Cellulophaga algicola DSM 14237: one gene and its partner. The protein of the gene in region 2 binds, or shares a complex with, the protein of the main gene of each other region. Links are inferred from orthologs where the notes say so. Each region holds a gene or a part of one and is shown on either strand. Other genes may lie near its edges. The genes, in order: rny and pfkA.

The links.
Region 1: pfkA (region 2) and rny share a complex: the UniProt entries of both Bacillus subtilis proteins name them as parts of the possible RNA degradosome complex. The link is inferred for Cellulophaga algicola DSM 14237 from one-to-one orthologs.

Annotation. Positions count from the first base shown.
Region 1 is NC_014934.1:3,023,315-3,026,473, forward strand. Bases 235-3,061 are described here. They hold rny (ribonuclease Y), read left to right. Parts: upstream 235-775; coding sequence 776-2,347; downstream 2,348-3,061. Other genes in these bases: CELAL_RS13075 (hypothetical protein), read left to right, coding at 235-241; CELAL_RS13080 (cell division protein ZapA), read left to right, coding at 256-552; CELAL_RS13090 (M16 family metallopeptidase), read left to right, coding at 2,505-3,061. Also shown: more of CELAL_RS13075, read left to right, coding at 1-234; more of CELAL_RS13090, read left to right, coding at 3,062-3,159. UniProt on the Bacillus subtilis protein: Endoribonuclease that initiates mRNA decay. Initiates the decay of all SAM-dependent riboswitches, such as yitJ riboswitch. Involved in processing of the gapA operon mRNA, it cleaves between cggR and gapA.
Region 2 is NC_014934.1:3,559,006-3,562,287, reverse strand. What follows is about bases 23-2,972. They hold pfkA (6-phosphofructokinase), read right to left. Parts: upstream 2,016-2,972; coding sequence 1,029-2,015; downstream 23-1,028. Other genes in these bases: CELAL_RS15525 (translocation/assembly module TamB domain-containing protein), read right to left, coding at 2,174-2,972; gap (type I glyceraldehyde-3-phosphate dehydrogenase), read right to left, coding at 23-993. Outside these bases: more of gap, read right to left, coding at 1-22; more of CELAL_RS15525, read right to left, coding at 2,973-3,282. UniProt on the Bacillus subtilis protein: Catalyzes the phosphorylation of D-fructose 6-phosphate to fructose 1,6-bisphosphate by ATP, the first committing step of glycolysis.

The DNA of each region.
Region 1 (3,159 bases), 540 kb from region 2 along the record:
ATTACTGCACAAGTTAGAACTTATGCAGCAAGAGAACATTAAATTACAAAAAGAGGCTGCCGTTGTAGAAAATGAAAAAATTGACGCTAAAAATACACTTGTTGTTTGGGAGGAAAAATATAATTCTCTTAAGCTAGCAAATTCGATGCTGGGTAGTAATACGAATAAAACGGAAGCTAAGCTTAAAATAAATACATTAATCAGAGAGTTGGATCATTGTATCGCACAATTATCTGAATAATACGAAACAATACCATGGCGGAAAAGCTCAAAATAAAACTTTCTATTGCCGATAGAGTCTATCCATTAACGATAGATCCTAGTCAAGAAGAAGGTTTGCGTAAAGCAGCTAAAAATATAGAGCAGCTTGCTAAAAATTTTGAGAGTAATTATGCAGTAAGAGATAAGCAAGATGTATTGGCAATGTGTGCCTTGCAGTTTGCTTCGAAGATAGAACAACGCAGTATTGAACAAATGGAAGATACCACAGAAGTCACGGCAAAATTAAAAGCCTTGGATGATTTGGTCTCTGAAAAGCTAGGTGTAAAATAGATTAAAATACGTTCTTTAAAATAAATTAAAGTTACTACCCACATTGGTGATTATTTTTGACAAACTCAACGTTAAATTGTTTAAAAAGGGTGAGTTTAAGTTGTAAAAGCATGCCTGCTAGTTCAGGATCCTTGAGCAATTTGTTAGCCCTAAACTTGTTTTTTTGGAGTTTGTACAAAACTTCGACCCAATGTGGGTTTTTTTATATAAATAGTTAAAAATTATGGATAGTATAACAATAGGGATAATAGCAGTGTTAATTGGTGTAGCAATTGGCTTTGCTGTTGCAAAATTTATGGAAAAAGGGAAAGCCTCTAAAACCATACAAAATGCAAAGAAAGAGGCAAATCGCTTTTTAAAAGATGCCAATGTAGAAGGGGAGAATATTAAAAAAGAAAAGATTTTTCAGGCTAAAGAAAAGTTTTTAGAACTTAAAGCAGAGCATGAAAAAGTAATCAATAGCAAGGATAAAAAAATTGGTGAAGCTGAAAAAAGAACTAGAGATAAAGAGTCTCAAATAAGCAGTGAGCTTGCAAAGAATAAAAAACTTAGTGATCAATTAGAGAGTCAAATTAAAGATGTTGAATACAAACATGAGTTTTTTGATAAAAAACAATCGGAATTAGATAAACTCCACAAAAATCAAGTACAACAATTAGAAGTAATTTCTGGTTTATCTGCAGAAGAAGCAAAAGGACAGCTTTTAGAATCACTTCGTGAAACTGCTAAATCTGATGCTATGTCGTATATGCAAGCGACAATGGAAGAAGCGAAGTTAACCGCCCAACAAGAAGCTAAGAAAATTATAATAAATACCATTCAACGTATCGGTACTGAAGAAGCTGTTGAAAACTGTGTTTCTGTTTTTAACCTTGAATCAGATGACGTTAAAGGTAGAATTATTGGTCGTGAAGGGCGTAACATTAGAGCCTTAGAAGCTGCTACCGGAGTAGAAATAGTTGTTGATGATACTCCAGAAGCAATTATCCTTTCTTGTTTTGATTCTGTTCGAAGAGAAGTTGCTAGATTGTCGTTACATAAATTAGTTACAGATGGTCGTATTCACCCAGCACGTATTGAGGAGATCGTTAAAAAGACAGAAAAACAGATTGAACAAGAAATTGTAGAAATAGGGAAACGTACGGTAATTGATTTAGGTATTCATGGTTTACATCCTGAATTAATAAAAGCTGTTGGTAGAATGAAATACCGTTCTTCTTACGGACAAAATTTACTACAACACTCTAGAGAAGTTGCAAAACTTTGTGGTGTAATGGCTGCAGAGCTTGGTTTAAATACCAAAATGGCTAAAAGAGCAGGTTTATTACATGATATAGGTAAAGTGCCTAATACAGAAGCAGAGATGGAGACTCCTCATGCTATTTTAGGGATGCAGTGGGCAGAGAAGTTTGGGGAAAAACCAGATGTGTGTAACGCAATTGGTGCTCACCATGATGAAATAGAAATGAAAACCTTAATCGCTCCTATCGTTCAAGTTTGTGATGCGATTAGTGGTGCAAGACCAGGAGCAAGAAGACAAGTTTTAGATTCATACATACAACGTCTTAAAGATTTAGAAGAAATAGCCTTTGGTTTTGGCGGTGTGCAAAAAGCATACGCAATACAAGCGGGTAGAGAATTACGTGTTATTGTAGAGTCTGAAAAAGTAACCGATGATAAAGCAGCTGAGTTGTCTTTTGAGATTTCTCAAAAAATACAAACAGATATGACCTACCCAGGTCAAGTTAAAGTAACTGTTATCCGCGAAACTAGAGCCGTGAATGTAGCGAAATAGAATTTAATATACAGTGTAGTATTAAAGCGAACCTCTAAAGGGTTCGCTTTTTTTTGGTCATAACTAGCGTGTTGTCAAATACTTCTTGCTTTTTTTAACACAAAAATTAGAGTTTAACTACCTTGTGATTGTATCTTTAGAGAGACTAAAAACTACAATGATGACAACGAAAAAACGCTTTAATCAATCCATGCTCGCAGTATTTACTGTGGCATTAACATTTACATCGTGTAAAGAAAAACAGGTAGTTGTAGAAGATACAGCTGCTTTATCTGTAGAATTTGAAAAGTATGAATTAGAAAACGGACTAGATGTAATCTTACATCAGGATAAGAGTGATCCTATAGTATCCGTAGCTATACAATATAATGTAGGTTCTAATCGTGAAAAAACAGGTAGAACAGGTTTTGCACATTTATTTGAGCATATGCTTTTTCAAGAATCAGAAAATGTACCTCAAGATCAATTTTTTAAAAAGATTCAAGACGCTGGTGGAACATTAAATGGGGGAACCTGGAAAGATGGTACCGTGTATTATGAAGTTGTGCCTAAGAATGCTATGGAAACAGTTCTTTGGTTAGAAAGTGACCGTATGGGGTATTTAATAAATACCATTACTGAGGCTGCTTTTAATAACCAACAAGAAGTGGTGCAGAATGAAAAAAGACAACGTGTAGATAACAATCCTTACGGACATGAAGGTTGGGTTCTAGATAAAAATATTTACCCTGAAGGGCATCCTTATAACTGGCAAGTAATTGGCGAATTAGAAGATTTACAAAATGCGACTGTTGTAGATGTAAAAGAATTTT
Region 2 (3,282 bases):
TGCTACGTGCTGAACTAAATCTAACATTTTGTTAGAGAAACCAGCCTCGTTATCATACCAAGATATTAATTTGAAGAATTTAGAGTTTAACTCAATTCCTGCACCTGCATCAAAAATACTTGTTCTAGCATCTCCAATGAAATCTTGAGAAACTACAGCTTCTTCAGTATATCCTAAAATCCCTTTTAACTCTCCTTCAGAAGCAGCTTTAAAAACTTTCTTAATTTCTTCGTAAGAAGTTTCTTTTTGTAAACGAACCGTTAAATCAACAACAGAAACATCGGCAGTTGGTACTCTAAAAGCCATTCCTGTAAGTTTTCCTTTTAAAGCAGGAATTACTTTTGTTACAGCTACAGCTGCACCAGTAGAAGCAGGTATAATGTTTAACATTGCACTACGACCACCTCTCCAGTCTTTTCTAGAAGGACCATCAACTGTCATTTGTGTTGCAGTTGTTGCGTGTACTGTAGTCATTAAAGCTTCATCGATACCAAAGTTATCATTTAAAACTTTTGCTAAAGGCGCTAAACAGTTTGTAGTACAAGATGCATTAGATACGATAGTATCAGATGCTTTAGCATCTTTATGGTTTACACCCATTACAAACATAGGAGCATCTTTAGAAGGAGCAGATATAACTACTTTCTTAGCACCACCATCAATATGGTATTGAGCTGTTTCTAAGGTTGTGAAAATACCTGTACATTCTGCAACAATTTCTGCACCTACAGCATCCCACTTACATTCTTTAGGATCTCTTTCTGCAGTAATACGAACTGTTTTACCATTCACTACTAAATGACCATCTTTTGTTTCAACAGTACCATCAAACTTACCATGAACAGAATCGTATTTTAATAAGTATGCTAAGTGCTCTACATCTAATAAATCATTAATTGCAACAACATCTACACCCTCTCTGGCAACACTAGTTCTAAATACTAATCTACCTATTCTACCGAATCCGTTAATTCCTATTTTCAAATTTGACATTTTCTAATTATTTGTTATTATTATTTGTTTTATTATTATACAGTCATAATATCTGAAACTCGCATAAGCTCCTTATCTATCTTCGTATGACCTTTTATGGCTTTACTAATTGGCGTAAGCGTAATCTTATTGTCTTGAATACCTACCATTAAACTGGATTTGCCTTCTAAAAGTGCTTCAACAGCCTTTACACCCATTCTACTTGCCAGAACTCTATCAAAACAAGAAGGGGACCCTCCTCTTTGCATATGCCCTAGAACAGAAACCCTACAGTCATATATTGGCAAGTGTTCCTCTACATATTCTTTAAGCTCAAAAACATTCTTACCGGTCTTATCTCCTTCTGCAACCACAACGATACTAGAAGATTTACCTGATGCTTTACTACGTTTTAAAGATTCTAATAAACGCTCTAATCCTAAATTCTCTTCAGGAATTAGAATTTCTTCTGCACCTGCACCTACTCCTGCGTTTAATGCAATATGACCAACATCGCGGCCCATTACCTCAACGAAAAACAAACGGTTGTGAGAACTAGCAGTATCTCTAATTTTATCGATAACTTCTACTACAGTATTTAATGCAGTATCAAAACCTAAGGTATAAGTTGTACCAAAAATATCATTATCAATAGTTCCTGGAATTCCTATAATAGGCACATTATATTCTTTATGAAAAATTAAAGCTCCTGTAAAACTTCCATCTCCACCTATTACCACTAAACCATCGATGCCTGCTGATTGAAGTTGGTCGTAGGCTTTTTTTCTACCTTCTTTAGTCTGAAACTCCAAAGAACGAGCAGACTTTAAAATGGTACCTCCTTTATTTATAATATTATTTACGCTTCTAGCATCCATTGGTTTGAAGTCTCCTTCAATCATCCCTTGGTAGCCACGATAAATCCCCATGCAATCTATTTTCATATATGCACAAGTACGCACTACAGACCTTATTGCTGCGTTCATTCCAGGAGAATCTCCCCCAGATGTAAATACACCTATTTTTTTTATCTCCACAGTCATTTACTTCTATAAGAAACAAATTTAGCAAACTTTTTGGATTTAAATAAGCTATGAAACCCTTTATTTATAATAGTTACAAGCTATAACGTTTTCGTAACAAAGAGTTACAGAAAAAAAGGAAATTGAACACATCTTTCAAATAACTCAGATGCATTTTCTTACGATTTTGCCTTAGGCTTAAAGCGCATAAGGCTATCTTTTGCCATTTCCGTCCGAATAGAATCGGACGCTATTGTTTTTTGTTTTTTTGGTTTTGGAGCAAATAATTTACTTTTTAGCTCTCCAAAAGAATTAAAATCTACCTGATAAGATAAACCAACGCCTTGGGTATAGCCTTGCGTATCTCCTATAAGCTGTTCATCTGCAGTCTCACGATTAAATACTTTTCCTTTTAAGGAACCATCTTCATTAAACAAGTATTGCAATTCAAAATCTCCCCCAACATTTGAATTTGTAAGTCCGTCTCCTCCTCCTACTGGAATACCAACACTACCACTCAATAACCATTTTTCACTTATATTGGTTGCAAAATTAAATATCGCCTTATTCTCCGTCTGATAACTAGAACTTGCACTAGTCCCTTGCTCATAAGAGAAGCCAATATCTAGATTATCATCATTGTTATCTATCACTGAATTTAAAATCCCTGAAGCAGACTGCAATAAGTTCCCTGTTAATGCTTGTTGATTAAAGCTACCATTTGCTTCATTTACAAAAGTACCTTGCGCTAATAAGAAAAAAGCATTGTTTGCTGTTACTGTTGGATCTTGAAGTTTATAAGCTAACTCCGACTTAATAACGGAACTGGCCGATGGAAAATCTATTTCATACTCTATCGTAGGGTGCTCAAGAGACTCTGACAAGCTAATGATGACATTAGTGGCTATTCTCTTGGTATAATCTGAATTATCTAATAAGGGTGCTGGATTTGCATTTAAAGAATAAACTGCTTGCATTTTTAATTGCGCATCTAAAGGATCGCCCTCCCAATTTATAGTACCTCCAGGTACTACTTTAAATGTTTTATCTATAACTCCACCTAATTTAAATCTATATTCCCCAGTTACCACAACAAAATCTCCGTTCATGATAAATTTATCATTGGTATTAAGCTCTATTTGCACTAAGCCTGCCCCGGTACCCTTTAAGCTACTTCCTGTATTTTGATCTACAATAATTTCTACTTCGGCATCTGGTGTAATATCTAAATCAAAGGTTAATTCTAAACCTTCGTATTTTTTTTCATTACCTCCCATTTCCTTTTCTT